DNA from 4 places in the Klebsiella grimontii genome. Region 4 is predicted to be linked to each of the others. Evidence: predicted binding sites of a transcription regulator. Region 4 holds the regulator's gene; each other region holds the start of a gene.
The links. The regulator CRP, encoded in region 4, controls carbon source genes, mostly activating them, when cyclic AMP is high. The targets are predictions, from matches to a motif close to ATGTGANNNNNNTCACAT.
Positions count from the first base shown of each region.

Region 1 (7,816 bases), 1.4 Mb from region 4:
CAAACACCGCGTTCAGCAGACCAGCCAGCGAAAATAACACGGCGGTCAGCACCAGAGTCAGGGCGACAAATACCCATGAGTGAACCTGGAACGGGACGAAAAACAGCGAAATCGCCGTCACCAGAATCCCGACGCACAGACCGCGGGCAACGCCGCCGCCCACATAGCCGGCGATCACCACATGGGTGGGGACCGGCGCGACCAGCAGTTCTTCAATATTGCGCTGAAATTTCGCGCTGAAGAATGATGACGCGACATTGGCGTAGGCGTTGGTGATCACCGCCATCATAATCAGGCCCGGCACGATAAACTGCATATAGGTAAAACCATGCATTTCACCGATGCGCGAGCCGATCAGATTGCCAAAAATGACAAAGTAAAGGGTCATCGTAATGACCGGCGGCACCAGCGTCTGGATCCAAATACGCATAAAGCGATGGATCTCTTTGGTCCAGATGCTTTTCAGCGCGACCCAATAAAGCTGCATCATGCTGATTCTCCTTTCCGATCGTGTACCAGCGTGACAAACAGCTCTTCCAGACGGTTAGCTTTGTTACGCATACTTAATACCTGTATTCCCTGCGCGCTCAATTGCGTAAATACGCTATTAATCCCCTGCTCGCGCAGCACCTCAACCTCCAGCGTCGACGTATCAACCAGACGATACTGATAGCCTTCCAGTACCGGTAATGGGCTTTTGGGAGCCAGATCGAGAATAAAGGTTTCTGATTTCAGCTTGGAAAGCAGCGCCTTCATCGAGGTGTTTTCCACCAGCTCGCCGTTCTGAATAATACCGATATTGCGACACAGCATTTCGGCCTCTTCCAGATAGTGGGTCGTCAGGATGATCGTGGTGCCTTTATCATTCAGATCTTTCAGGAATCCCCACATCGAACGACGCAGCTCAATATCCACTCCCGCCGTTGGCTCATCGAGAATCAGCAGCTTCGGTTCATGCATCAACGCGCGGGCAATCATCAGGCGGCGCTTCATGCCCCCGGAGAGCATCCGCGCGCGTTCGTTGCGCTTTTCCCAAAGATCGAGCTGTTTGAGGTACTTTTCGCTACGGGCGATGGCTTCTTTGCGCTCAACGCCGTAGTAGCCCGCCTGGTGAATCACAATCTGCTGCACGGTTTCAAAGGGGTTAAAGTTGAACTCCTGCGGCACCAGGCCGAGCTGGCGCTTGGCGTTCACCACATCCTTTTGCAGGTCATAGCCAAACACGTTGACCTCGCCGGAGGTTTTGTTCACCAGCGAACTGATAATGCCGATAGTGGTGGATTTTCCCGCGCCGTTCGGCCCCAGGAGCGCGTAAAAATCGCCCGCTTCTACCTGAAGATCGATTCCGCGCAGCGCCTGAACCCCGCCGGGGTAGGTTTTTTTGAGCTGTTTTAGTTCCAGAGCAATGGTCATTAAATGTCTCTTCTCGTGTCGTGACACGCGATGGGTTGTTTTAAAAAATGTGAGGTTAACCTATATTAGCGCAACGCACTTACTTGGTTACAGGCCCGTAAACATCCATGAACGATATAGATACACTCATCAGCAACAATGCACTATGGTCAAAAATGCTGGTGGAGGAAGACCCCGGTTTCTTTGAGAAACTGGCACAGGCGCAGAAGCCGCGCTTTCTGTGGATTGGATGTTCCGATAGCCGCGTCCCCGCTGAACGTTTGACCGGCCTGGAACCCGGCGAGCTGTTTGTACACCGTAACGTCGCCAACCTGGTGATTCACACCGACCTGAACTGCCTTTCCGTGGTGCAGTACGCGGTCGATGTACTGGAAGTCGAACACATCATCATCTGCGGCCACTACGGCTGCGGCGGCGTGCAGGCGGCGATTGAAAACACCGAGCTAGGCCTTATCGACAACTGGCTGCTGCATATTCGCGATATCTGGTTTAAGCACAGCTCGCTGCTGGGGGAAATGCCCGAAGAGCGCCGCCTTGATACGCTGTGTGAATTGAATGTGATGGAGCAGGTTTACAACCTTGGCCATTCAACGATTATGCAGTCGGCGTGGAAGCGTGGACAGAAAGTGACAATTCACGGCTGGGCCTACGGCATTCACGACGGCATGTTACGCGATCTTGACGTGACCGCCGTCAGCCGCGAAACGCTGGAACAGCGCTATCGCCATGGAATTTCCAACCTTAAAAGCAAGCACGTCAATCACAAGTAATTCACGCGCCCCTCTTAATATCCCGGATAAGCCGGGATAGATAATCCGCGTTACTCGTCCAGCAGCGTCACTTTGCCGATATACGGCAGGTGGCGGTAGCGCTGAGCATAGTCGATGCCATATCCCACCACGAACTCGTCCGGGATCGCAAAACCGACAAACTCAACCGGCACCTTCACTTCGCGGCGGCTTGGCTTATCGAGCAGCGTACAAATCGCCAGCGATTTTGGTTCACGCAGGCTGAGGATTTCGCGCACTTTTGACAGCGTGTTGCCAGAGTCGATGATGTCTTCCACGATCAGCACATCTTTACCGCGGATATCCTCATCCAGGTCTTTGAGGATTTTGACGTCACGGGTGGTGGACATGCCGCTACCGTAGCTGGAGGCGGTCATAAAATCGACTTCATGCGGTACCTGAACTTCACGGCACAGGTCGGCCATAAACATAAATGAGCCACGCAACAGCCCCACCAGCACCATTTCGCTGCCGCTATCTTTGTAGTGCTCGTTGATTTGGCGACCGAGCTCAGCAATACGGGCTTTGATCTCGGTTTCCGGGATCATCACTTCTACAGTATGTTTCATAAAACTAACCATTTGATTCTTAATGTAAATCATCAACTCCGCTGCGATTGCACCGACGTTGACCGGCAAGCCACGCAGTATACCAGCAAAAAGAAATATGCGATGCAGTGATTAATAAAGCCCATTTTGTGATTCCGATCACACTTGTTAAATCCTATAATTAATTGCAGTTAAAAAATTAACAAACAAACGAGTGTCCTTCTATGGCAGAAACAAAATCTCAACAATCACGGCTACTCGTGACGCTGACGGCTCTTTTTGCAGCGTTCTGTGGCCTGTATCTCTTAGCAGGCGGGGCCTGGCTGGTCGCCCTCGGCGGCTCATGGTACTACCCTGTCGCAGGTCTGGTGATGCTGGCCGTCACCGTCTTGCTGTTCCGCGGTAAGCGTTCTGCGCTTTGGCTGTACGCCGCGCTGCTGCTTGCCACCATGATCTGGGGCGTATGGGAAGTTGGCTTCGACTTCTGGGCGCTGACTCCGCGTAGCGACATCCTGGTCTTCTTCGGCATCTGGCTTATTCTGCCGTTTGTCTGGCGTCGCCTGCCGATTCCCTCCTCTGGCGCCGTTGCCGGGCTGGTTGTCGCCCTGCTGATTAGCGGCGGCATCCTTACATGGGCTGGCTTCAACGACCCGCAGGAGGTCAACGGTACGCTGAGCGCTGATGCAACGCCAGCGGCGCCAATTTCCGAGGTGGCAGATGGCGACTGGTCGGCGTATGGCCGCAACCAGGAAGGCCAGCGCTACTCGCCGCTGAAGCAGATTAACGCCGATAACGTGAAGAACCTGAAAGAGGCATGGGTATTCCGTACGGGCGATCTCAAGCAGCCTAACGATCCGGGTGAAATCACCAATGAAGTCACGCCGATTAAAGTTGGCGACACGCTCTATCTGTGTACCGCCCACCAGCGCCTGTTCGCGCTTGATGCGGCCACCGGTAAAGAAAAGTGGCATTTCGATCCGCAGCTCAACGCGGACCCGTCTTTCCAGCATGTGACCTGCCGCGGCGTTTCATATCATGAAGCCAAAGCGGATAACGCGCCGGCGGATGTGGTTGCCGACTGCCCGCGCCGCATTATTCTTCCGGTCAACGATGGCCGCCTGTTCGCCATCAATGCCGAAACCGGTAAGCTGTGTGAGTCCTTCGCTAATAAAGGCATTCTCAACCTGCAAACCAATATGCCAGTCACCACGCCGGGCATGTATGAACCCACTTCACCGCCGATTATTACTGATAAGACAATCGTCATCGCCGGCGCCGTGACCGATAACTTCTCCACCCGCGAGCCTTCAGGCGTTATTCGCGGCTTTGATGTGAATACCGGTAAACTGCTGTGGGCCTTTGATCCGGGCGCGAAAGATCCCAACGCGATTCCTGATGATGAACATCATTTCACCCTGAATTCACCAAACTCCTGGGCACCGGCGGCCTATGATGCGAAGTTGGATCTGGTCTACCTGCCTATGGGCGTGACCACCCCGGATATCTGGGGCGGCAACCGTACGCCCGAACAAGAGCGCTATGCCAGCTCCATCGTGGCGCTGAACGCCACGACCGGTAAACTGGCGTGGAGTTACCAGACCGTTCATCACGATCTGTGGGATATGGATATGCCGTCGCAGCCGACGCTGGCGGACATTGACGTGAACGGCAAAACCGTGCCGGTGATTTACGCTCCGGCAAAAACCGGTAATATTTTTGTCCTCGATCGCCGTAACGGCGAGCTGGTCGTCCCGGCACCGGAAAAACCGGTTCCGCAAGGGGCGGCGAAAGGTGACTACGTCGCAAAAACTCAGCCGTTCTCCGACCTGAGCTTCCGACCGAAGAAAGACCTGACCGGCGCGGATATGTGGGGCGCCACCATGTTCGACCAGCTGGTGTGCCGCGTTATCTTCCATCAGCTGCGCTATGAAGGGATTTTCACTCCACCGTCAGAACAAGGTACGCTGGTCTTCCCGGGTAACCTGGGGATGTTCGAATGGGGCGGTATCTCCGTCGATCCGAACCGCCAGGTGGCGATTGCTAACCCAATGGCGCTGCCGTTTGTCTCAAAACTGATCCCTCGCGGACCCGGTAATCCGATGGAGCAACCAAAAGACGCCAAAGGTTCGGGTACCGAGGCCGGTATTCAGCCGCAGTACGGCGTTCCTTACGGCGTCACGCTCAACCCGTTCCTGTCACCGTTCGGTCTGCCCTGCAAACAGCCGGCATGGGGCTATATCTCCGCGCTGGATCTGAAAACCAACGAAGTGGTGTGGAAAAAACGTATCGGTACGCCACAGGATAGCCTGCCGTTCCCGATGCCGGTTAAGCTCCCGTTCACCATGGGTATGCCGATGCTGGGCGGCCCAATTTCGACGGCCGGCAATGTGCTGTTTATCGGCGCGACCGCGGATAACTATCTGCGCGCTTACAATATGAGCAACGGCGAGAAGTTATGGCAGGCACGTCTGCCGGCTGGCGGTCAGGCGACGCCGATGACCTATGAAGTGAATGGCAAGCAGTACGTTGTCATCTCTGCGGGCGGTCACGGTTCGTTTGGCACGAAGATGGGCGACTATATCGTCGCTTATGCTTTACCGGACGACGCGAAGTAAAAAAAGAAGGCCCGGTTTCCGGGCCTTCTCTCTATGGTACGTCTCTCTCTTTTCGCGCCAGGCGAGCCCGCTTAGACGAGCTACACCGTAAATCCAAGCATCATCCCCGTATCTTCATGCTCCAGCAGATGGCAGTGCGCCATATAGGCATGTTCTTTCGGCGCATCGTGATCAAATTTCACCAGCACTTCACTGACATCGCCTTCCACCCTGACGGTATCTTTCCAGCCGCTCCGGTGGGGTGCCGGCGCTTTACCGTTTTCGGACAAAATACGGAACTGAGTACCGTGAATATGGAAAGGATGCAACATCATGTCGCCTTTGCCGGAAATCACCCACCGCTCATACTGCCCTTTCGCCGCCGCAAACAGGGGAACATTCATATCAAAGGCTTTACCGTTGATTCGATTCGCATTATGGAAATCAAAACCTTGATGACCGTGCTTCATCTGCGCCATGCCGCCATGATTCATGTTTCCGTGATTCATATTCCCCATATCGCCATGATTCATCATCATGCCATGGTCCATGCCGGACATCGCCTGGTCGCCATATTTTTGCATCAGCGCCTGCATCCCCATCATATCGAGCATCGGATCCATAGAGAGCTGCAGAGTACGCTGAGTAAACCCCTGAAGGGAGGGCAGCGCTGGCATAGCGGCCAGAACATCCGGCAGCTTACCGGAAGCCTGGATAGTCAGTGGCTGCACGCGTAATACCGGCTGCGGCCGATCAAACGGAGCAATCGCCATCCCCATCTGGTTAACCGGTAGCGTAATTAAATCAAAGGGTTTCCCGTCAGTGGTATCCACCAGCACTTCGAAACGCTCCCCCATCAGCACCGGCAGCTCGTTGACTTTCACCGGCTCAGCCAGCAGACCGCCATCGCTTGCCACCACGTACATGGGCCGCTTATCGCTGGTGGCGAAATTCAAAGAACGCGCATTACAACCGTTAAGCAGACGCAACCGTAGCCAGCCGCGAGGCGCGGCATGCTCCGGGTAAAGCGCCCCGTTAGTCAGCAGCGTATCGCCAAACCAGCCAACGGCTGCGCTCATGATATCGAGCTGATAATCAATCTCTCCCGCTGCGGTGAACTTTTTATCCTGCACAATCACCGGGACATCATCAATTCCCCACTGCTTTGGCAAGAGCAGCTTTTCGCTTTCCGCATCAGAAATCAGTACCAGCCCCGCCAGCCCCATCGCGACCTGTCTGCCGGTTTTGCCATGTTGATGAGGATGGAACCAACAGGTCGCCGCCCGCTGCGTTGGAGTAAAGGTCACCGTGCGGGAGCCTCCGGCGGCAATCACGCCCTGGGGACCGCCGTCAACGGCGCCGGGAACCTCCAGACCGTGCCAGTGTACGGTGGTCTCCTCCGCCAGCCGGTTATGAATATCGATGGTTGCCTGCTCCCCCTGCTTAAGCTGTAGGGCCGGGCCCAGCAGATTACCGTTATAGCCCCAGGTGGTCGCAAGATGAGAGCCGAACTGCGTTTTTCCGGCCTGGATGATCAACGGGATGCGATTGCGCGCGTCGGCGGTAAGTAGCTCCGGTACAGGCAACGATGGACGACTGGCGGCGAAAACCGAGCGACTCCATAGCGGCAATGCGCTGGCTACGCTTACCGCAGCGGTTAGTTTAAGAAACTCACGACGTTGCATTTTCACATCCTTTTTATTCTGCTGGTGAATAATTGAGCTTAAACCCTCCCCCAACAGGAAGGTCAAGTAGAAGAGTAAGAATAAAGCTCGGCGCAGTGTAACGAAGTATGCTAACGTTGTTCGTCCGTGATTCAATGGTAGAAAAAATGAAGACGCTTTTCAGAACAATAGTGCTTGGCAGCCTGCTCACTCTCTCCGCCAATAGCTATGCATTAAGCGAGTCCGAAGCGGAGGATATGGCTGATTTAACGGCAGTATTCGTCTTTCTGAAGAACGACTGCGGTTATCAAAATCTGCCCAACACGCAGATTCGCCGCGCCCTGGTCTTTTTTGCTCAGCAGAACCAGTGGGATTTAAGCAATTACGACAGCTTCAATATGAAAGCGCTGGGTGAAGATAGCTACCGGGACCTCAGCGGAATCAAAATCCCCACCACCAAAAAATGTAAAGCGCTGGCGCGTGACTCACTTAGCCTGCTTGCTTACGTGAAATAACCCCCCTCATTTCAAAAAATCGGTAGCCGTGAGAATACGGCTATGATGCGCCGTAATAATAGCGGCTCAATTAACTACGTGCTTTAATTTATATCTCAATTCATAGAATTCACTAACAATTCAAACTTAATTCATTAAGAATTTGACTCATCACCAAAACAAATATAATAAATAGACTTTCAAAAACAAAACTCTAATATTGCAATCTTCTTTTTTGCACACTATTATCGCCCAATAACACCCCTTTTTATCAATGGAATGAAACCTTGAACATATCCTTATTTACACGCATAG
Region 1 is NZ_CP169721.1:4,705,233-4,713,048, forward strand. It holds gene ACE3MN_RS22095 (ABC transporter permease) at 1-490, opposite strand, end outside; gene ACE3MN_RS22100 (ABC transporter ATP-binding protein) at 487-1,413, opposite strand; gene can (carbonate dehydratase) at 1,521-2,183, shown strand; gene hpt (hypoxanthine phosphoribosyltransferase) at 2,234-2,770, opposite strand; gene ACE3MN_RS22115 (glucose/quinate/shikimate family membrane-bound PQQ-dependent dehydrogenase) at 2,974-5,364, shown strand; gene cueO (multicopper oxidase CueO) at 5,445-7,028, opposite strand; gene ACE3MN_RS22125 (YacC family pilotin-like protein) at 7,175-7,522, shown strand; gene ACE3MN_RS22130 (hypothetical protein) at 7,789-7,816, shown strand, end outside.
Region 1: a site for CRP is predicted at 2,897-2,914, ahead of hpt (hypoxanthine phosphoribosyltransferase). Genes of this name have one in related genera too.

Region 2 (7,816 bases), 540 kb from region 4:
GAAAGCAGCTCCGGGTTATTGGCGTAGTCGGCGCAGTTAAGCTCAACGAAAGGTTTGTCTACTGCGATAACGCCGCGTTCGAGGGCATACTGATAAATTAGCGTCGCCAGGTGGCTTTTGCCGACGCCACTCTCTCCGGAGAGCAGGATAGGCAAGCCGTCACCGGGGTAGTCCACCGCTGAGCGGCACAGCGCGACGGCTTCGGCCAGACTGCCGTGTGCGCCAATCAACGGCTGAAAGGCGTCGTGCTTTTTCGACACTATGAGTGATGCCTGAACGCTTTCCTTACCGTTGGTCTGTACAAAGAAGCGCACCGGCCGGGTATTTTCTTTACTCAGATGGCCGTCATCGCACAGCCTGTTAAGGTAATGGCTGATAACGCTGCGGTTAACCTGCATAAAGTCCGCACAGTCCTGAGCCGTGAACCCCGCGGGTTTATGCGCATAATGAGTCACTATTTTCTGGAATAACTTTTCTTTTGCCGACAGCGCCATTTTTCAATGTCCTGGGTAGAGTAGAAAATAGCGTCGATTTTATTTAGACACTAGACACTACTATTTTTATTAGACACTGAGTACTTTCTACGCCATTAGATAAAAATGAAACTACGTTTTGATTAGAATGTGATGAAGATCGCCACCGATTTGATGGGGTGTAAAAGCTGGCGCCCCGCCCGCAAGCGGCCGAAGAACCGGACAGCCTGAACGGGGCGATAAACGCGCCGTGAACCTTCCTGACGTAAAAAAATGCGCTATTTATCACATTTCTGCTTTTTCATTATCGCTGGGCTTAAAGATGAAAAGGGGCAGCCCGCCGGCGAAATTATCTCCTCAAGTAACCTAATGATATAAAAGAAAATAAAAACGTAACTGTTAAGACGATCCCATTTTATAAAAGAGATATTGATCACAAAAAATGCGCTAATAAACCCGATGTCAATATTAGGCTGGCAGAGATTTATCAGCATATTGTGATCTCTCTTGCAAATAATGCCCTTGAACTCAGGGAAAAATGTGGGCAGGCAAAACAGCGGAGACGGGCAATGAAAATTGGCATTGTTATTAGCGGCGGCGATGTTTCAGGAATTAATAATTTTATATTCCAGATTGCCAGACTGGCGAATGCCGATATCACTATTTTTAATGGTGGAATACCTGGGCTGTTGGATAAAAACCATCAGGAGGTGGCCTGGCGCGATCTGGTCGATTTCTCCATCGCCTCTATTCCGATCATTACCTCCGGGCGCACCAGCCGTCGGTTGCTGCGCAGTGAATATGAAACAATAGCCAAAAAAATTAAATCACTGCGCATTGATGTGCTGATTATGGCCGGCGGCGACGGTAGCCTGCAGTTTCTCAATACGCTGAGCGAATTTGATATTAACTGCTTTGGCGTCGGGATGACTATCGATAACGATGTGTACGGCAGTGATTATACGATTGGTTTCTCCACCGCCTGCGAGCAGATTATTAAAGAAGTTTCCCGCTTAAGAAATACCGGAAGAGCATTACCGGGCCGCGTGTTTATGGTCGAAATTCTGGGAGGGTATTGTGGAGAGTTAACGTTGCAATCCGCGATAAAAAGTAACGCCGATATCGCCCTGATCCCGGAATCGCAGCTGCCGTTGGAAACGCTGGCCGAGCGGGTGAAGCATAAGCTGACACAGCAAAACAGCGTGGTGATCCTGTGCTCTGAAGGCTACACCAGGGAATACTCTCCCGGATTTCAGGGAGCCATTGATACCATGATTAAGCAGCTCGAACCGCAAATTGGCGTGCGTATTCGTAAAACTATCGTTGGCTACGGTTTGCGCAATGGCGATCCGACCTGCGAAGAGATCTACCAGGGCACGATTATGGCCAGTGAAGTGGTTCGCTGCATTCAGTCAGGGATGAAAAATAAAGCCATTATAATTAATGCAAGTAACAAACCTATTCCGATTGATTTAATTAGTATGAAAAAACGTCTGGTCGACACTGAAGGACATCATTATAAACTTGCCAAACAACTCAATATAATTTGAGGAGACCCTACATGCTGAAAATTCTATGCGTATGTGGCTGCGGCCTCGGTTCAAGCTTTGCCATTGAAATGACGGCGAAGGCGGTTTTAAAGAAGCTGGAGATTCCAGCACAGATTGAACATACCACTATTTCCGAAGCCGGGGCGTTTAAATCAGATATGATTCTGACGCAAAAAACCTTTGCCGATATATTAACGGCGGATGCCAGCGAGGAGGAAATTAAACGCGTAGTGGTACTGCATAAGCTGACGGATAAAGACGAGATTGAGGCAAAGATCGTCGCATTCTTAAAAGAACGTAACCTGAAGGTAGCGGACTATGAATAGCTTTGTAGAGTTTATCGTCAAAGATTTACTCGGCCAGGCATCGATATTAATTGCATTTATTGCGATGCTGGGCCTGATTCTGCAAAAAAAATCAGCGGGTAAAACGGCAGAGGGGACGTTTAAAACGCTGCTCGGTTTCTTAATTATGATGGCCGGGATCAACATTATTGTCGCCACGCTAACGTTCCTTAACGATATTTTCACGCAGGGATTTGGCATGAAAGGCTACATTACCGATGTCGCCGCCATTGCCGGATTAGCCAACCGTGAATTAGGTTCCGAAGTCGCGTTGACCCTGATGGTGATTTTTGCCGTCAACATCATTATCGCCCGCCTGACGCCGCTTAAATATATTTTTCTGACCGGCCAGGCGCTGCTGTGGATGGCGACTATCGGCGCGGTGATTGGCTATAAAGCCGGGTTGACCGGGCTTCCGTTGATTTTAACCGGCGGTATTTTCGGCGGCGTGATGGCGGTACTGATGCCCGCCCTGGCGCAGCCGGTGGTCAGGCGCATTACCGGTTCCGATGACGTGGCGCTGGGGCACTTCTGCACTATCGGCTATCTGGTGCAGGCGGCGGTGGCTAAAGTGGTGGGGAAAGGGTCTCGCTCAACAGAAGACCTTGAATTACCGGATAACTTTAAGTTTCTTCAGGATACCTATCTCGCGATGGCGGTAGTGATGGTGCCGATGTACCTCATCCCCGCGGTTGCGGCGGGCCCGGAATATATCGCGCAGTTCTCCAACGGCATTAACTACCTGATGTACGCCTTTATGCAGTCCATTCAGTTTGTGGCGGGGGTATTCGTTCTCTACAGCGGCGTGCGCCTGTTGCTTAACGAGCTGGTGCCGGCATTTCGCGGGATTGCGATGCGCATTGTCCCGGACGCTAAGCCCGCGCTGGATTGCCCGGTGCTGTTTCCCTATGCGCCTAACGCGGTGATCGTCGGCTTCCTGGCGACCACCGTCGGCTCCATCATCGGCATGCTGGTGTTTCCCATGTTTGGCCTGGCGATGATCCTGCCCGGCCTGTTAACCAACTTCTTTGCCGGGGGGACGGCGGGTGTCTTCGGCAACGCGCTGGGCGGCCGCCGCGGGGCGATGATTGGCGGCGTCATTCACGGCCTGTTTATCACCTTCCTGCCCGCCATTTTGGTACCGATGCTGGAAAGCTACGGTTTTACCGGCGTCACCTTCAGCGATTCGGACGTCATTAGTTCCGGTCTGGTATTAGGCCACGCTTTCCAGAATAACTGGCTATTTGTCGCCCTGTTCATTGTTTTTGTTGCCGCACTGGCATGGTTCGTAAACGGTAAATCAGCGAAGCCGAAAGGGGAAAATGTTCATGAGTCTGTATAACTTCAACGCTATTCTGAAAATTGCGCAGGAAAGAAATTTTAAGGCCATTGGCTCATTTAATTTGCACTGTATTGAAATGCTGCCAGCATTTTTTAAAGCGGCGCAACAAAGCCATAGCCCGTTAATGATTCAAATCTCTACCGGGACGGCGGAATATCTTGGCTACCGGTTACTGGTGGATGCGGTTCGTTCATTAGCGGAAAGTGAAAACGTGCCGACCTGCCTGCATCTGGATCACTGCTCTGATATTAGCGCCATCGAAACGGCCATGGATGCCGGATTTACATCAGTGATGTACGACGGCTCCCATCTGGATTTGGAAGAGAATATCGGCAATACCCGCATCGTGGTGGAGATGGCGCGCCCGCGGAATATCACGGTAGAAGGCGAACTGGGGGCGATCGGCGGATCGGAAGACGGCAAAGCCGTGGCCGCGGAGGATATCTGCTTCACCACGGTGGAGGACGCCAAACGCTTTGTGGAGGAGACCCGGGTGGATATGCTGGCGGTCTCCGTGGGCACGGTGCACGGCCTGTATACCGGTAAGGCGCAAATCCAGCACCAGCGGCTAAAAGAGATTAGCGCCGGTACCGGCGTGCCGTTAGTGCTGCACGGCGGTACCGGCGTCAGCGATGAAGATATGCGCCTGGCCGTCACTGAAGGCATTAACAAGGTGAACGTCGGCACTGAAATGAACGTCCAGTGGGTCGATCGCTGTAAAACCACCTTTGAAAAAGGCAAAGTGAACGACAGCGTACGCAAATTTTTAATTCCGGCGAATAACGCGGTCACCCATGTATTAATGGAAAAAATCGCTCTGTTTAAATAAAAGCTTATTTTAAACCGTATTTTGTTGCCCTGCTGTCCGTCAGGGAGGAGCTCGCTATGTTTGAATCTTTGAAAACGTTGTGGAAAAAAGAGAATCAACCACCGCAGGATTATGACGAACAGTCCCGTCAGCTGGCCGGGGAAATAGCCAGACTGGAAGCGGAACTACAGGGCAACCCGGCTAATGGCGAAATACAGAAAGCCTTAATGCTGATGTATAACCGGGCGCTGGCGGTGTATGCCAAAAGTAAGAGTCATCGGCAGGAGATAGATGCGCTCTTTGTGCGTATTGATGAGTTACGCAATGTAATTCGCCGCAATATTTAGGGAGTGATGATGACGATAAAAGAACTGCTGATAGAGGCCGATGCGATTCAGGTCGGCGTCACGGAGTCCGACTGGCAGAAAGTGATCCATCTGGCGGCCAGCCCGCTGGTCGCGAAAGGGTATATCTCGGCGGATTACGGTCAGGCGGTAATCGATAATACCCTGAACCACGGCGCCTATTACGTTTTCGATGAAGGCGTCGCTATCCCCCACGCCAGGCCGGAATGTGGCGTCAGGCGTAACTGTTTTAGCCTGGTCGTGTTGGATAAGCCGATTCATTTTGCCGATAGCGAGAAGGCGGATATTGTCATTATGTTCGGCGCGCAGGACAGCAATGCCCATATTGAGGAGGGCATCCGGGCGATTATCGCCCTGCTCGATAATAACGAGACCATGGCGAAGCTGCGGGCCGCCAGCAGCAGAGAGGAGGTCGTCGCGTTGTTATGAACAGACATCTCACACCCGGCTGCAAAACGGTGATTTTAATTAACGGCATTCCCGCCTCGGGCAAAAGCACCGTCACCCGGCAGCTATCGGCAACCTTCAATCTGCCGCAGCTGACTATCGACGGTATTAAAGAGCCGTTTATGGCGTGCTTTAGCGAAATCGACAGATCTTTCAACCGGCAGCTGGGCTGCGCCGCTTATGAAGTCATCTGGTCGATCGTCGGCCACGCTCCGGCAGGCTGTATCTGGTTAATCGACGCCTGGTTTGGTTTTCAGCCGCGCGAAACGTTGCAGCGGCAGCTGCAGCAGGCGGGCGTTGAAAAGGTTCTGGAGATCTGGAACCGCATCTCGCCCGAGCTTGCGGTGTCGCGCTATGCCAGCCGGTTGCAGGATCGCAGGCCGGGGCACCCGGGCGAAGAGTATCTCCCGGAGCTTGCTCAGCTGGCGCAGCGGGCGGAACCCATGCGGCTGGGGCCGGTGTTTATCGTCGATCAGCAAAAACCGCTGGAGATGGCGCCTGTTATCCGTTGGCTCGAAGTACAAATGCAGTAATTCCTTAACTGCAGCTGCCCGGCGGCGCTTCGCTTTCGCGGCCTACAGGAATTGCGTAATTACTTGATATTGCGGGTTTCGTAGGCCGGGTCAGGCGATACCCGCTATCCGCAGCAGCGCCGTCGCCACGGCGGCGGCGATAATCACCACGATCAGCGGCATCTTGCGCCAGGCGAGGAACACCGCCAGGCCAACGCCCAGCACCCGCGCCATCCCGGCAAAATGTTCGCCCTCGTAAAAGGTGGTCGCCAGCGCCACGGAAAAGAGCAGTACCGTCGCCGCATCGGAGAGCAGCGCCTGGGAGCGCTCGGAAAACGCCAGCCGGCTGCCGAGCTTCGCTCCGCCTAAACGCATTAAGTAGGTGCCCAGCGACAAAATCGCAATACCGGCGATAAATAGCGTCATATTGCCCATTATTTTTTCCTCGTCAGCAGGCCAAACAGCGACAGTAAAACCGGCAGACCAACCGGCGCGAAAGGCACGGCGGCCAGCGATAGCGCCGCTCCGCTACAGGCGCGAATCAACGTGGTGCGGTTTTTAAAGGCCGGCACCACCAGCGCCAGCAGAATCGCCGGGAATACCGCATCGAGGCCAATGGTCTCCGGCGCCGGGAGCAGCTTGCCAACGCCCGCGCCTAACAACGCGCCCAACGGCCAGATCAGCGCCACGCCAAGGCCGCACAGCCAGTAGGCGGCCCGCCGCTGCTCGGGAGTTTTCTGCGACAGACCAAACACCACGCTTTCATCGTTCATGATGTGGCAGCCGAGGAAGCTGGCGGCGCGCTGGCCGACCAGGTCGCGCACCGTTACGCCGAAGGGAATATGGCGCGCGTTGACCAGCAGCCCGGCCGCCGCAGCCGCCAGCGGGTTGCCGCCGCTGGCGACAATGCCGATAAACATAAACTCTGAAGCGCCCGCCAGGACGCAAACCGAAAGCACAAAGGGGACCCAAATCGGGAAGCCGTAGGCGACGGCCAACGAGCCGTAGGACATCCCGACGATGCCTACCGCGAGGCAGACTAAAACAATTGCTCTGAGGGTGTCGCCCTTAAGCGCGGCGAAGTGCTGTTTCATACTCTTTAGCCATATCGAACGAATTTCCATTATAATGAACGTAACAGAATTGCATTTCAAGACGAACGAATCGTTCGTTATAAAAAACACGGAGGGCTGTATGACTCAGCCAATTAGCCTGATTGCCAAAAGCCTGGTACGTGAGCGCGCGCGCACCGGCCTTTCCCTTGCCGAAGTTGCGCGGCGGGCGGGAATTGCCAAATCAACGTTATCGCAGCTGGAATCCGGCAACGGCAACCCGAGCCTGGAAACCCTCTGGGCGCTGTGCGTGGCTCTTGATATTCCCTTTGCCCGGCTGCTGGAGCCGCAGGTCAACACCACGCAGGTGATCCGCCGCGGCGAGGGGACGAAGGTGGTCGCCGAGCAGGCGAACTATCAGGCGATTTTGCTGGCCGCCTGCCCGCCGGGCGCCCGGCGCGATATCTATCTTCTGCTGACTCAGCCGGGCGCGGACCGCATTTCCCACCCCCATCCGCCGGGTTCGGTGGAGCATATTATTGTCACCCAGGGGCGGGCGCGGGTCGGCCTGACGGAAGCGCCGGAAGAGCTGGGGGAAGGCGATTACATCTGCTATCCCGCCGATCGGCAGCACGTTTTCCAGGCGCTGGAGCCGGACACCCAGGCGCTGCTGATTGCCGAGCAGAACTAAATTTAATAACATTCTGCGCATTTATTCGTAATCCGCAGAATGTTATGCCGTTATATATGTTAATGATATATATATTATTTTACTTCCTATAGAACCGGGAATATCGCTTTTCCGTTTATTCTTTTTCTTCATTTTTGTTTGCTTCCGTTTCATCTGGAAACATGGGATTGATGTCACTCTTCCACCCTTAGGTGGTTCGTATACTGCAACGGTGATATCGGGGTTAATTATG
Region 2 is NZ_CP169721.1:5,610,141-5,617,956, reverse strand. It holds gene ACE3MN_RS26325 (sigma 54-interacting transcriptional regulator) at 1-494, opposite strand, end outside; gene ACE3MN_RS26320 (6-phosphofructokinase) at 1,043-2,023, shown strand; gene ACE3MN_RS26315 (PTS sugar transporter subunit IIB) at 2,035-2,349, shown strand; gene ACE3MN_RS26310 (PTS sugar transporter subunit IIC) at 2,342-3,709, shown strand; gene ACE3MN_RS26305 (ketose-bisphosphate aldolase) at 3,696-4,538, shown strand; gene ACE3MN_RS26300 (hypothetical protein) at 4,595-4,864, shown strand; gene ACE3MN_RS26295 (PTS sugar transporter subunit IIA) at 4,874-5,311, shown strand; gene ACE3MN_RS26290 (AAA family ATPase) at 5,308-5,862, shown strand; gene ACE3MN_RS26285 (AzlD domain-containing protein) at 5,953-6,276, opposite strand; gene ACE3MN_RS26280 (AzlC family ABC transporter permease) at 6,276-6,935, opposite strand; gene ACE3MN_RS26275 (helix-turn-helix domain-containing protein) at 7,036-7,584, shown strand; gene ACE3MN_RS26270 (PfkB family carbohydrate kinase) at 7,814-7,816, shown strand, end outside.
Region 2: a site for CRP is predicted at 747-764, ahead of ACE3MN_RS26320 (6-phosphofructokinase). Genes of this name have one in related genera too.

Region 3 (7,816 bases), 560 kb from region 4:
TATTCGCGTTTATGCCTGCTAAAACGTTGACTGTTCTCGCGTTACTGAAGAATGGCGTCGCGTCCCTGACGAATATCGCGCGGCGACCAGGCAAACTCCCGGCGAAAAAGCGTCGAAAAGTGGTTACTGTCGCCGAATCCGCAGCGATAGGCGATATCGGTCACGCTGTCATCGCTATGGCGCAGCAGGTGGCGCGCCTTCATCAACCGCACCCGATTCAGATAGCGCTGCGGCGTCAGCCCGGTTTGCTGTTTTAACTGGCGATGCAGGGTTCGCAGGGAGAGTGAAAACCGCGCCGCGACCTCTTCCCAGCAGATATCTTCGGCAAAATGATCTTCCAGCCAAGCCATTAAATGGTTCAGCCGCGCCTCGTTGTCCGACGCCCCTTCGGCCAGGCTGCTTTTACGCAGGTGCACCAGCAGTTGCATAAATAAAATCTCGCGGCTGGCGATAGCGTGCATATCCGCATCCGCGCCGACCTCCTCCATCTGCTCCACAATCTGGCGCACCTGCTGCAAAGCACTCTGATTAACCCGCCAGTGCGAAAGGTAATTTCCCTCCTGCTCCTGCGGCAGCAGCACGTTCAGGCCGGACAAAAAGCGAAACGCGTCCGGCGCGCGATAGAGCACATTGGTCAGGCACAAATTATCGGTATGTTCGTAGAGATGGCGGTCGTGATCGCGAATAAAGCAGACAGAACCGCCGCTGATGGTGTAGGGCTGGCCGTTGAAAACGTGAATTCCCGTACCGTGTTCCACAATAACAATCTCATGAAAATCATGGTGATGTTCGGGAAAAGCGGATTGCGGGAGCCGCGGCTCAATGGCGACAGCTGAAACGCCGGACTTAAAGAAATCCACACTGTGCAACATGGTCATAGCAGCTCCTCGAAATGAGAAATGTTATCAATCAGTGGAGCAAATAGTAATTAAGGGGCGGCGATCCGGCCTTCAATTTTTGACCGTAAAAATCGTAAAGCCTGCCGCTTTTTCAAGAAATGACGGGAAAGATCGGGAACTGCGGACAACATCACATCCCTCACGCCACCGCGGAGAAAACGAAACTGTGACCTCTCTCACGGTCACCTTTGCTTTCTTGCCAGCGGCCAATTTTCCCTGTCAGTAACAAGAAGGTGAGCCTGACGCGACTTTTTTAGACTGCATGCAATGATTTTCACAAGGATCTTCCCATGAGTCTTCGTCATTGTGTCGCCGTCGATTTAGGCGCCTCCAGCGGGCGGGTGATGCTGGCCAGCTATCAACCCGGCCAGCAAACCCTGGCCCTGCGCGAAATTCACCGCTTTACCAATAGTCTGCAGAAGGTCGATGGCTTCGACTGCTGGGATCTCGATAGCCTGGAAGGGGAAATTCGCCGCGGTCTGGAGAAGGTCTGCGAACGAGGCATCCTGATCGACAGCATCGGCATTGATACCTGGGGCGTGGATTATGTCCTACTGGATAAACGGGGCCAGCGCGTCGGCCTGCCGGTTTCCTATCGCGACTCCCGCACCCAGGGCCTGATGCGCCACGCCGAAGCCCAGCTGGGCCGCGCGGAAATCTATCGCCGCAGCGGCATTCAGTTTCTGCCGTTTAACACCCTTTATCAGCTGCGCGCGCTGGTTGAACAGCAGCCGGAGCTGGTCAGCCAGGCCGCGCACGCGCTGCTGATCCCGGACTACTTTAGCTTCCGCCTGACCGGCAACATGAACTGGGAATACACCAACGCCACCACCACGCAGCTGGTCAACATCAACAGCGATAGCTGGGATGAAGATCTGCTGAACTGGAGCGGCGCGCCGCGCGAATGGTTCGGTACGCCGACCCATCCCGGCAACGTCATCGGCCACTGGATTTGCCCGCAGGGCAATCACATTCCGGTGGTCGCCGTCGCCAGCCACGATACCGCCAGCGCGGTTATCGCCTCGCCGCTGGCCAGCAAAAACGCCGCGTATCTCTCTTCCGGCACCTGGTCGCTGATGGGCTTTGAAAGCAAAACCCCCTGCACCAGCGATGCGGCGCTAAGGGCCAATATTACCAACGAAGGCGGCGCCGAAGGCCGCTATCGGGTGCTGAAAAATATTATGGGTCTGTGGCTGCTACAGCGGGTGCTCAGGGAGCAAAACGTCAGCGACCTGCCGGCGCTGATCGCGCGTACCGCCGCGCTTCCGGCCTGCCGCTTCGTCATCGATTGTAACGATGACCGCTTTATCAACCCGGACGACATGAGCGCGGAAATTCAGGCCGCCTGCCGCGAATCCGGGCAGCCGGTTCCTGATACCGACGCTGAGCTGGCGCGCTGCATTTTCGACAGCCTGGCGCTGCTCTACGCCCGGGTGCTCAACGAGCTAGCGGCGCTGCGCGGTCAGCCGTTCAGCCAGCTGCATATCGTCGGCGGCGGCTGCCAGAACGAACTGCTTAACCAGCTGTGCGCCGACGCCTGCGGCATCACCGTGGTTGCCGGCCCGGTTGAGGCCTCCACGCTTGGCAATATTGGTATCCAGCTGATGACCCTGGATGAGTTGAACAACGTCGATGAATTCCGTCAGGTGGTACGACAAAACTACGCCCTCACTACCTTTACCCCTAATCCTGAAAATGAAATTGCCCGCTTCGTCGCGCAGTTTCAGCCACAACAGAACAAGGAGCTTTGCGCATGACCACTCAACTTGAACAAGCCTGGGAAATTGCCAAACAGCGCTACGCCAGCGTCGGCGTGGACGTCGAGGAGGCCTTGCGCCAGCTGGATCGCCTGCCCGTGTCCATGCACTGCTGGCAGGGCGATGACGTCGTCGGTTTCGAAAACCCGGAAGGAAGCTTGACCGGCGGTATTCAGGCCACCGGCAACTATCCGGGCAAAGCGCGTAACGCCAGCGAGCTGCGCGCCGACCTTGAGCAGGCGATGAGCCTGATCCCCGGGCCAAAACGCCTGAACCTGCACGCGCTCTATCTGGAGTCCGACACGCCGGTATCGCGCAATGAAATTAAGCCGGAGCACTTTAAAAACTGGGTTGAGTGGGCGAAAACCAACAAGCTGGGGCTGGATTTTAACCCCTCCTGCTTCTCGCATCCGCTAAGCGCCGACGGCTTTACGCTGTCGCACGCCAACGATGAAATCCGTCAGTTCTGGATCGATCACTGTAAGGCCAGCCGCCGTATTTCCGCTTACTTCGGCGAGCAGCTGGGCACGCCATCGGTGATGAATATCTGGATCCCGGACGGCATGAAGGATATTACCGTCGACCGCTTCGCGCCGCGCCAGCGCCTGCTGAACGCGCTCGATGAAGTGATTAGCGAAAAGCTCGACCCGGCACACCACATCGACGCCGTGGAGAGCAAGCTGTTCGGTATCGGCGCGGAAAGCTACACCGTCGGCTCCAACGAGTTCTACATGGGTTACGCCACCAGCCGCCAGACCGCCCTGTGCCTGGATGCCGGCCACTTCCATCCGACGGAGGTCATCTCCGACAAGATCTCCGCCGCGATGCTCTATATCCCGCGCCTGCTGCTGCACGTCAGCCGCCCGGTACGCTGGGACAGCGACCACGTGGTGCTGCTGGATGACGAAACCCAGGCCATCGCCAGCGAAATCATCCGTCACGATCTGTTCGACCGCGTGCATATCGGCCTCGATTTCTTCGACGCTTCGATTAACCGCATCGCGGCGTGGGTGATTGGTACCCGCAATATGAAGAAAGCGCTGCTGCGCGCCCTGCTGGAGCCGACCGCCCAGCTGCGTCAGTTGGAAGCCGACGGCGATTACACCGCGCGTCTGGCGCTGCTGGAAGAGCAGAAGTGCCTGCCGTGGCAGGCCATCTGGGAGATGTACTGTCAGCGTCACGATACGCCGGCGGGCAGCCAGTGGCTGGATAACGTACGCGCTTATGAAAATGCGGTTCTGAGCCAGCGCGGGTAATGCCTGGCCGTTCCCCAGGTCGCGGCCGGGCTACGAACCGGTAGCCCGGATAAGCCGTTTACGGCGCAATCCGGGGGCTCGCACATATTCAGGGTGAGGGGCCAACCCCGCGCCGAATCAACAGGAAAGACAAGACTATGCAGACCATTATCGACGCCTGGTTCGTCCAGGGCATGATTAAAGCCACTTCCGACGCCTGGCTAAAAGGCTGGGACGAGCGCAACGGCGGCAACCTGACGCTGCGCCTGGACGAAGCGGATATTGAACCCTACGCGGCGGATTTTCACGCCAAACCGCGCTATATCGCCCTGAGCCAGCCGATGCCGACGCTGGCTAACCAGCCGTTTATCGTCACCGGTTCCGGTAAATTCTTCCGTAACGTCCAGCTCGACCCGGCGGCTAACCTCGGGGTGGTGAAAGTCGACAGCGACGGCGCGGGATACCATATTTTGTGGGGCCTGACCAACGACGCGGTGCCCACCTCCGAGCTGCCGGCGCACTTCCTGTCGCACAGCGAGCGCATCAAGCTGACCAACGGCAAAGACCGGGTGATCATGCACTGTCACGCCACCAACCTGATCGCCCTGACCTACGTGCTGGAGAACAGCAGCGATCTGTTCACCCGCAAGCTGTGGGAAGGCAGCACCGAATGTCTGGTGGTCTTCCCGGACGGCGTCGGCATCCTGCCGTGGATGGTGCCGGGCACCGACGAAATCGGCCAGGCCACCGCCGAGGCGATGCAGAAACATTCGCTGGTGCTGTGGCCGTTCCACGGCGTTTTCGGCAGCGGCCCCAATCTGGACGAAACCTTCGGCCTGATCGATACCGCTGAGAAATCCGCCGAGGTGCTGGTGAAAGTCTATTCAATGGGCGGGATGAAACAAACCATCACCCGCGAAGAGCTGATAGCTCTTGGCAAACGCTTCAACGTTCACCCCCTGCAGTCCGCGTTAGACCTTTATCAATAACAACATCGCGCCCCGCTCACCGAGACGGGGCGAAAAAATCACCTGCAAACCCTACAAAACTAACTCATGTGGAGTAAAAGCAATGAAAACAAACACAAGCTTGATCCTCACCGTTGCCATCCTGGCGTTGTCCGGTTCCGCTTTAGCCGAAGTCAAAATCGCCCTCGTGGCGAAATCATTGGGAAATGGATTCTTCGAAGCAGCGAACGTCGGCGCGCAGGAGGCGGCCAAAGAGTTAGGCGATGTCAAAGTGATCTATACCGGCCCGACCACTACCACCGCCGAAGCGCAGATCGAAGTGCTCAATGGTTTGATCGCCCAGGGGGTGGATGCGATCGCCATTTCCGCTAACGATCCCGACGCCGTGGTGCCGGTGCTGAAAAAAGCGATGCAGCGCGGTATTAAGGTGGTCTCCTGGGACTCCGGCGTCGCGCCAGCGGGCCGCCAGATCCACCTTAACCCATCCAACAATGCGCTGATTGGCGAAACCAACGTCAAGCTCGCCGCCGATGCGCTGAAGGCGCTGAACGTAGAAAAAGGCGACGTGGCGATTTTAAGCGCCACCCCCACCTCCACCAACCAGAACATCTGGATTGAGGAGATGAAAAAGGTGCTGCCGCAGTATCCGTCCGTCAATCTGGTGACCGTCGCCTACGGGGACGATCTGTCGGATAAAAGCTACCGCGAGGCGGTGGGCCTGCTGAAGTCATACCCGGATCTGAAAGTGATTGTTTCGCCTTCGTCGGTAGGGATCGTGGCCGCCGCGCAGGCGGTAAAAGATCAGGGCAAAATCGGCAAGGTCTACGTCACCGGGCTGGGGCTGCCGTCGGAAATGGCCGGGGCGATTAAATCCGGCGCCAGCAAAAGCTTCGCCATCTGGAACCCGATTGACCTCGGCTACGCCGCCACGTATCTGGCCGACGATTTAGTCAAAGGCACGGCGACCAAAACCGAAGCCAATATGGGCAAGCTGGGCAAAGTGAAGCTGGACGCCGACGGTAGCGGCGCGATGGCCGAGCCGTTCGTCTACGATGCCAGCAACATCGATAAGTTCTCAAAAATCTTCTGATCCCCCTTACCCGGCCCTCTCACCTCAAGGGAGAGGGAACAACCCCCTCCCTCGCTCTTTGGGGGAGGGTAAAGGGTAATTTTACGGAGAACTATCATGTCAGCATCCACCCCATTGCTGTCGCTGAAGGGCATCACCAAGGTTTTTCCCGGTGTGCGCGCTCTTGAAAACGTGCAGCTCGATCTGTGGCCCGGCAAAGTGACCGCTTTAATCGGCGAAAACGGCGCGGGGAAATCGACGCTGGTCAAAGTGATGACCGGCATTTATCAGCCCGAAGAGGGCGAGATTCTCTATAAAGCGATCCCTATCCAACTGCCGAACCCGGAGTCGGCGCACAAGGTCGGGATCACCGCGATTCATCAGGAAACCGTGCTGTTCGACGAACTCTCGGTCACCGAAAATATCTTCGTCGGCCAGTACCTGCACACCGGCCTGCTGAAGAAGCTCGACTGGCCCGCCATGCACCGCAAAGCCAGCGAAATTCTCACCCGCCTTGAGGTGCAGATTGACCCGCGCGCGACGCTGAAAACCCTCAGCATCGCCCAGCGCCATATGGTCGCCATTGCCCGGGCGCTCTCCTTTGAAGCCCAGGTGGTGATCCTCGATGAGCCGACCGCCGCGCTCTCGCAGCATGAAATTCTGGAGTTTTATCAAATCGTTGAGCGCCTGAAGCAGGACGGCAAAGCGATCCTGTTTATCTCGCATAAGTTCGATGAGATTTTCGAGCTGGCGGACTACTACACCATTCTGCGCGACGGCGTGTACGTCAGCTCCGGCGCGATTAACGACATCACCGAAGAGCGGATGGTGGCGATGATGGTGGGCCGCGCGATTACCCAAACCTATCCGAAAGTCGACTGTATTCCGGGAGAAACGGTGCTGGAGGTAAAAGACCTCTGCCACCCCACCGAGTTCGCCCAGATCAGCTTCAGCCTGCGCAAAGGGGAGATTCTTGGCTTTTACGGCCTGGTGGGCGCCGGGCGCACCGAGCTGATGCAGGCGCTCTCCGGGGTCTCGCATCCCTCTTCCGGCGATATCGTGCTGAAGGGCAAACCGATGCGCTTTCGCCAGCCCGCCGACGCCATCAGCGCCGGTATCGTCTGCGTGCCGGAAGAGCGGCAGAAGCAGGGAGCGATTATCGCCCTGCCGATCGCCCAGAACATCAGCCTGCCGCAGCTCAGCAAACTGAACCCCGGCGGCGTGCTTAACGATGCCCGCGAATGGCGGCTGGCGGATGAGTACGCCTCGCGCCTGCAGGTTAAGGCCTTTAGCTGGCGGCAGGCGGTGGAGACCCTTTCCGGCGGCAATCAGCAAAAAGTGGTGATCGGTAAATGGCTGGCGACCCATCCCGAGGTGATTATCCTCGACGAACCGACCAAAGGCATCGATATCGGCTCCAAAGCGGCGGTGCACCAGTTTATGTCCGAACTGGTCAGCCAGGGGCTGGCGGTGATTATGGTCTCTTCGGAGCTGCCGGAAGTGATGGGTATGGCCGACCGGATTATCGTGATGCATGAAGGGCTGATGGTCGCCGAGTACCGCGCCGGTGAAGCGACGGCGGAAACCATCGTCAGCGCCGCCAGCGGCATTGGTCAGGAGGCAGCGTAATGTGGCGACAACTACTGAAACACCGCGAAGCGCTGCTGGCGGCGGTCATCATTTTGATGATCGGTGCGATCGGCAGCCGGGCGCCGTCATTCGTCTCGCCGGGCAATCTGGTGGAGATGTTTAACGACACCGCCATTCTGATCATCCTCGCCCTCGGCCAGATGATGGTGTTGCTCACCAAAGGCATCGATCTGTCGATGGCCGCCAACCTGGCGCTGACCGGGATGATCGTCGCCCTGCTCAACGCCCACTATCCGGG
Region 3 is NZ_CP169721.1:5,583,974-5,591,789, forward strand. It holds gene rhaS (HTH-type transcriptional activator RhaS) at 42-878, opposite strand; gene rhaB (rhamnulokinase) at 1,190-2,656, shown strand; gene rhaA (L-rhamnose isomerase) at 2,653-3,912, shown strand; gene rhaD (rhamnulose-1-phosphate aldolase) at 4,050-4,880, shown strand; gene rhaS (rhamnose ABC transporter substrate-binding protein) at 4,963-5,949, shown strand; gene ACE3MN_RS26190 (sugar ABC transporter ATP-binding protein) at 6,046-7,557, shown strand; gene ACE3MN_RS26195 (ABC transporter permease) at 7,557-7,816, shown strand, end outside.
Region 3: a site for CRP is predicted at 1,018-1,035, ahead of rhaS (HTH-type transcriptional activator RhaS). Genes of this name have one in related genera too.

Region 4 (7,816 bases):
TGATGCACTTTCGCGGCTGTAGCGGCGAACCCAACCGGAATAACCGCATCTACCACTCGGGCGAAACGGAAGATGGCTCCTGGTTTCTGCGCTGGCTCCAGCGCGAGTACGGCACGGCCCCCACCGCCGCGGTGGGATATTCGCTCGGGGGCAATATGCTGGGCTGCCTGCTGGCAAAAGAGGGCGACGCAATTCCCGTTGATGCCGCGGTTATCGTCTCGGCGCCGTTTATGCTGGAGGCCTGTAGCTATCATATGGACAAAGGTTTCTCCCGCGTTTATCAGCGCTATCTGCTCAACCTGCTGAAAGCCAACGCCGCGCGTAAGCTAAAAGCCTATCCCGGCTCTCTGCCCGTCGATTTACGCCAGCTAAAAAGCATGCGCCGTATTCGCGAATTTGACGATAGCATAACGGCCAGGATCCACGGCTTTGCCGATGCGCTGGACTATTATCGCCAATGTAGCGCCATGCCGCGCTTAAGCGATATCACTAAGCCCACGCTGATTATTCACGCGAAGGACGATCCCTTTATGGATCACCACTCGATTCCCCCGCAGGAACAGCTGCCGGCGAATGTCGAATATCAGCTCACGGAGCACGGCGGGCACGTGGGTTTCGTCGGCGGCACGCTGCGTAAGCCGGAAATGTGGCTTGAAAAAAGAATTCCGGATTGGCTAACCCGTTGGTTAGGAGCGCAAATATGATCATTCCCTGGCAAGATCTCGATCCCGAAACGCTGGATAACCTGATCGAAAGTTTTGTATTACGTGAAGGCACCGATTATGGTGAACATGAACGTTCGCTGACGGATAAAGTCGCTGATGTTAAACAGCAGTTGAAAAGCGGAGAAGCCGTGCTGGTGTGGTCAGAACTGCACGAGACGGTGAACATTATGCCCCGCAAGCAGTTTCACGGCTAAGGCGGCACACACTATCGTTTACTCTGGGAGTTGTTATGTCTGCCAAACATCCGGTGATTGCCGTCACGGGCTCCAGCGGCGCGGGAACCACGACCACCAGCCTCGCCTTTCGCAAAATCTTCGCCCAGCTTAATCTGCACGCCGCCGAAGTTGAAGGCGATAGCTTTCACCGCTATACCCGTCCGGAAATGGACATGGCGATCCGTAAAGCGCGCGATCAGGGCAAACATATCAGCTACTTTGGCCCCGAGGCTAACGACTTCGGCCTGCTGGAACACACGTTCGCCGAATATGGGCAAAGCGGCAAAGGCCAGTCGCGCAAGTATTTACATACCTATGACGAGGCCGTGCCGTGGAATCAGGTTCCGGGGACCTTCACGCCCTGGCAGCCGCTGCCCGAACCGACTGACGTCCTGTTTTATGAAGGCCTGCACGGCGGCGTGGTGACGCCGCAGCATAACGTAGCAAACCATGTCGACCTGCTGGTTGGCGTGGTGCCCATCGTCAATCTTGAGTGGATCCAGAAGCTTATTCGCGACACCAGCGAACGCGGCCACTCTCGTGAGGCGGTGATGGATTCCGTGGTCCGTTCGATGGAAGACTACATCAACTTTATCACCCCGCAGTTTTCGCGCACCCACCTCAACTTCCAGCGCGTACCGACGGTGGATACGTCCAACCCGTTTGCGGCCAAAGCCATCCCTTCGCTGGATGAAAGCTTTGTCGTTATCCATTTCCGTAATCTAAAAAATATCGATTTCCCCTGGCTTCTGGCGATGCTGCAGGGCTCGTTTATCTCGCATATGAATACGCTGGTGGTACCGGGCGGGAAAATGGGGCTGGCGATGGAACTGATCATGGCGCCGCTGGTTGAGCGCCTGATGGAAGGCAGGAAAATAAGCTAACGGTCAAAACCCCGGTGACGCGTTTGCCGGCCGGGGCCCGTTCGGCTTACCCTTCGATCACTTCATAAGAGTGGGTAATGTTTACCGCTTTCTCAAGCATCAGCGCGACGGAACAATACTTTTCCGCCGACAGGTCGACCGCGCGAGACACGGCAGCGTCCTTCAGTTCTTTACCGGTCACGATAAAATGCAGATTGATATGGGTAAACAGACGCGGAGCCTCTTCGCGACGCTCAGAAGTCAGCTTAACTTCGCAGTTGGTAACGTTATGACGGCCCTTCTGCAATATGGAAACCACATCGATCGCGCTGCATCCGCCTGCCGCCATCAGAACCATTTCCATTGGGCTGGGCGCTTTATCCCCGGAATTGCCGTCCATCAGAATCTGGTGACCAGAAGCCGACTCACCGATGAAGGTTAACCCTTCAACCCACTTCACTCGCGCTTGCATAAATTTAACTCCAGGGCTGTAATTTTCCCGACAGATTACGCGTACATAACAATTCTCGCAACGGAAGGCGACCTGGGTCATGCTGAAGCGAGACACCAGGAGACATGCGGCGAAAGCTATGCTAAAACAATCTGGATGCTACAGTAATACATTGATGTACTGCATGTATGCAGAGGAGTTCACATTACAGGCTGCAGAAAACTTTCAGCCGGATTCCCAGGTATAGGGATTCAATACGATTGCATGCCCGGATGCCGTGTAGTGTCGGCACCCGGAGATAGCTTATAACAGAGGATAACCGCGCATGGTGCTTGGCAAACCGCAAACAGACCCTACCCTTGAATGGTTCTTGTCTCATTGCCACATTCATAAGTACCCATCAAAGAGCACGCTGATCCACCAGGGTGAGAAAGCAGAAACGTTGTACTACATCGTTAAAGGCTCCGTGGCTGTACTCATCAAGGATGAAGAAGGTAAAGAGATGATCCTCTCTTACCTTAATCAGGGCGATTTCATCGGTGAATTAGGCTTGTTTGAAGAAGGCCAGGAGCGTAGCGCTTGGGTACGTGCGAAAACCGCATGTGAAGTGGCCGAAATCTCCTACAAAAAATTCCGTCAGCTGATCCAGGTTAACCCGGACATCCTGATGCGTCTCTCTTCGCAGATGGCTCGTCGTCTGCAGGTCACGTCTGAGAAAGTGGGCAACCTCGCCTTCCTTGACGTTACCGGTCGTATCGCTCAGACGCTGCTGAACCTGGCTAAACAGCCGGATGCGATGACCCATCCGGACGGTATGCAAATTAAAATTACACGTCAGGAAATCGGCCAGATCGTCGGCTGCTCCCGCGAGACCGTTGGCCGCATCCTGAAAATGCTGGAAGATCAAAACCTGATCTCCGCGCACGGTAAAACTATCGTCGTCTACGGTACCCGTTAAGTCGGTAAAACGGCGTATTGCCTGACGATACGCCGTTTTTGTTTTCTCCTCATGTGGCGCAGGCTGATTTACCACCCTGAAGTCAACTATGCACTGCGGCAAACGCTGGTGTTGTGTCTGCCGGTCGCGATTGGGCTTCTGTTTGGCCACTTACAGCAGGGGCTTCTGTTCTCTCTGGTTCCCGCCTGCTGCAACATTGCCGGGCTGGATACGCCGCATAAGCGTTTCTTTAAGCGTCTGATTATCGGCGGCAGCCTGTTTGCCGGCTGTAGCCTGATCGTCCAGCTTCTTCTGCAACGCGAAATCCCTTTGCCGCTAATCCTCACCGGTCTGGCGCTGATCCTCGGCGTCACGGCTGAAATCAGCTCCCTGCACGCGCGGCTGCTGCCTGCCTCGCTTATCGCGGCTATTTTTACCCTCAGTCTCGCGGGCAACATGCCGGTGTGGGAGCCGCTGTTAATCTACGCCCTCGGCACCTTATGGTATGGGGTGTTCAACTGGTTCTGGTTTTGGCTCTGGCGCGAGCAGCCGCTGCGCGAATCCTTAAGCCTGCTCTACCGTGAGCTCGCCAACTACTGCGAGGCCAAATACAGCCTGCTTACCCAGCATACGGACCCCGCCACATCGCTGCCGCCGCTGCTCAACCGCCAGCAAAAGGTGGTGGATCTGATTACCCAGTGCTATCAGCAGATGCATATGCTGGCGGCTAACCAGCGCAGCGATCACAAACGCCTGCTGCGCGCTTTCCAGGTTGGACTGGACCTTCAGGAGCATATTTCCGTCAGCCTTCATCAGCCAGAAGAGGTGCAGAAGCTGGTGGAACGCAGTCACGCGGAAGCGGTGATTCGCTGGAACGCGCAAACCGTTGCCGCCCGCCTGCGGGAGCTGGCGGACGATCTGCTCTACCACCGTTATCCCCGGCGCTTTCAGATGGACAAACAGATCGGCGCGCTGGAAAAAATCGCCTGGCAGCATCCGGATAATCCTGTCGGCCAGTTCTGCGCCTGGCACTTCAGCCGCATTGCCAGAGTTCTGCGCACCCAGCGCCCGCTGTACGCGCGTAACCTGATGGCGGATAAAACCCGCCGCCTGCCGCTGCTGCCCGCGTTGAAAAACTATCTGTCGCTTAAGTCGCCGGCGTTACGTAACGCCGCGCGTATCAGCGTAATGCTGAGCGCCGCCAGCCTGATGGGCAGCGCGCTGCATCTGCCTAAGCCCTACTGGATCCTGATGACCGTGCTGTTCGTGACGCAAAACGGCTACGGCGCGACGCGGGTTCGTATCGTCCATCGGGCTGCCGGAACCATTGCGGGGCTGGTCATTGCCGGGCTCACGCTGCACTTTCACGTTCCTGAAGGCTATACGCTGACCGCGATGCTGTTCATTACGCTATTGAGCTACCTGATTATTCGCCAGCATTACGGCTGGGCGATGGTCGGATTTACCGTGACGGCGGTGTACACCCTGCAACTGCTCACCCTGAACGGCGAGCAGTTTATCGTCGCCAGACTGATTGATACGCTGATTGGCTGCCTGATTGCTTTCGGCGGCATGGTCTGGCTATGGCCGCAGTGGCAAAGCGGTCTGCTGCGCAAAAATGCCCACGACGCGCTGGAAGCCGATCAGGAAGCCATCAGGCTGATCCTCAGCGACGACCATCAGGCCCCGGCGCTGGCCTATCAGCGCATGCGCGTTAATCAGACGCATAACGCGCTGTTTAACTCGCTAAATCAGGCGATGCAGGAACCCGGTTTTAATTCCCACTATCTCGAAGACATGAAGCTGTGGGTGACCCACAGCCAGTTTATTGTCGAGCACATCAATGCCATGACTACCCTGGCGCGCGAGCACAATATGCTGACGCCGGATTTAGCCCAGCGTTATCTGGAGTCCTGCGAGATTGCGCTCCAGCGCTGCCAGCAGCGGCTGGATTCCGACGGGCCCGGCAGCGCGGGGGATGTGAATATTATGGAGGCGCAGGATGCGGAGGTCCCTCGCGGACCGCTCAGTACGATGGAGCAGCACTTGCAGCGCATCCTCGGGCATCTGAACACCATGCACACCATTTCATCGGTGGCATGGCGTCAGCGTCCGCATCATGGCATCTGGCTGCGCGCCACTAAGCGCTAAGCACCCGCTCAACCGCCTGGGCAAAGCGCGCCATGCCTTCAGCAATATCGCTATCATCAATCACCAGCGACGGTACGAAGCGCATCACGTCTGGTCCGGCATTGAGCACCATGACGCCCGCCTCTGCGGCTGCATACAAGAAATCGCGCGCCTTCCCGTGATACTGCGGCTTCAGCTCGGCGCCGATCAGCAGACCCATGCCGCGAATATCGCTAAACAGATCGAACCGCGCGTCAATTTGCTGAAGGTGCTGAACAAACAGCTCGCGCTTCGCGGTGACGCCGTCCAGCACTTCCGGCGTGTTAATCAGATCGAAGGCCGCCCCGCCGACCGCGCAGGCCAGCGGGTTACCGCCGTAGGTCGAACCATGGGAACCGGCGTGGAAAGCGCTGGCGATATCATGGGTGGTCAGCATCGCGCTGATAGGGAAGCCGCCGCCAAGCGCCTTGGCGCTGGTCAGAATATCCGGCGTCACGCCGTAGTGCATATAGGCAAACAGCGAGCCGGTGCGCCCCATACCGCACTGGACTTCATCAAACACCAGCAGTGCCTGGTGCTGGTCGCAGAGATCGCGCAATCCTTGCAGGAATTCCGGCGTCGCCGCCGTCACTCCACCTTCACCCTGAATCGGCTCGACCACCACCGCGCAGGTATGATCGTCCATCACCGCTTTCACCGCGTGTAAATCGTTAAACGGTACGTGAACGATATCGGCCGGTTTCGGCCCGAAACCATCAGAATATTTGGGCTGGCCGCCGACGGAGACGGTAAACAGCGACCGACCGTGAAAGGCGTTATGGAAAGCGATGATTTTGGTTTTGTACGGACTATGGCGCGTCACGGTGTAATGGCGCGCCAGCTTGAATGCCGTTTCGTTGGCTTCCGTCCCGGAGTTCATAAACACCACGCGATCGGCAAAAGTCGCATCCACCAGCTTACGCCCGAGGCGCAGGGCCGGTTCGTTGGTAAAAACGTTACTGGTATGCCACAGCTTTTCACCCTGCTCATGGAGTGCCGCCACCAGCGCCGGATGGCAATGACCGAGCGCGGTCACGGCAATCCCACCGGCGAAATCAACGTACTCTTTACCCTGCTGATCCCATACTCGGCTCCCCTTGCCCTTCACCGGAATAAATTCTGCCGGTGCATAAATCGGCAAAATGACTTCATCGAATGTAGCGCGGGTGATTGCCGGTTGTTCAGTTGCCATGTGGTGCCCATCCTTTACGTTATGCAGCAATGATTATGATAATCTAATCACAAAATATGCATAAAAAATCAACCAATGGCAACTACAAATCACCGATTGAGGAAGTTTGCCAGCAGCTGATGTCCCTGCTCGCTGAGAATACTCTCTGGATGAAACTGCACGCCCTCGAGATCGAAGATGCGGTGGCGAATGCCCATAATCTCCCCCTTTTCGCTGCGGGCGGTCACCTCAAAGCATTCAGGCAGCGTTAGCGGATCAATCAGCAGGGAGTGGTAGCGGGTCACCGTAAGCGGGTTATTCAGTCCAAGGAACACCCCTTGACCGGTATGGCTGACCGGGGACGTTTTCCCGTGCATCACTTTCGCGGCTCGTACGATCGCGGCGCCGAAAACCTGGGCAATCGCCTGATGGCCCAGGCAAACGCCTAAGATCGGCGTCTTACCGGAAAAGTGGCGAATCACCGCCAGCGAAATCCCTGACTCATCGGGCGTGCAGGGGCCCGGCGAGATAACGATTTTCGCTGGCGCCAGAGCAATGATATCCGCTAACGTCAGCTCGTCATTACGTCTGACCAGAACTTCCGCGCCAAGCTCGCAGAAATACTGATACAAATTCCAGGTGAAAGAATCGTAGTTATCGATAAGCAGGATCATAGCGGCTCCGGGAACAAAGAACCGCGCTATTCTACTCAGTTTCCACGGCTTCGCTTACCACTTTGCGAAATATCGTCTGCAGCGGAGAAAGGTCGCCCATCGCTCCGCTCTGGTTGGCCTGGTTCCACGCATCGACCGCAATATCGCGCCAATCCAGCGTATAACCCGCATGGATAGCCAGCTGCTCAAAGAAAATGCGTTGCGCCATGCCGTTACCGAGACGGAAAGGATGCAGGACATTTATTTCGCAGTAGTAATGAGCAAGACGTTCAATGAATTTATCCTGCGCGAGCCCCACCAGATAACCTTCCTCTTCAAGATCCTGAAGCAGCGCGTTTCCCTCTTTTTCGATATAGGCGAAATGGCAGAAGCGGGTGTCGCCCTGATAGATATCTACTTCACGCAGTTGCCCCGCCCAGTCGAAAACATCCTGATAGAGCTGGCGATGAATCGCGCACAGATGAGGTAATCCCCGCACCAACGGCCCGAGTTCAATGGTTGCCGCGCGTAATGCGGTCAGATCCCATGCCGCCTGCTCAAGGCGCTGAGCCTGGCGGATGCCCAGGCGGTTGCGCATGACCTTCAGGCCCGAGTAGAGATAAGGATCCCGC
Region 4 is NZ_CP169721.1:426,908-434,723, reverse strand. It holds gene ACE3MN_RS01955 (hydrolase) at 1-704, shown strand, start outside; gene ACE3MN_RS01950 (YheU family protein) at 701-919, shown strand; gene ACE3MN_RS01945 (phosphoribulokinase) at 955-1,824, shown strand; gene ACE3MN_RS01940 (OsmC family protein) at 1,871-2,275, opposite strand; gene crp (cAMP-activated global transcriptional regulator CRP) at 2,580-3,212, shown strand; gene ACE3MN_RS01930 (YccS/YhfK family putative transporter) at 3,264-5,342, shown strand; gene ACE3MN_RS01925 (aspartate aminotransferase family protein) at 5,332-6,552, opposite strand; gene pabA (aminodeoxychorismate synthase component 2) at 6,642-7,205, opposite strand; gene ACE3MN_RS01915 (putative adenosine monophosphate-protein transferase Fic) at 7,237-7,816, opposite strand, start outside.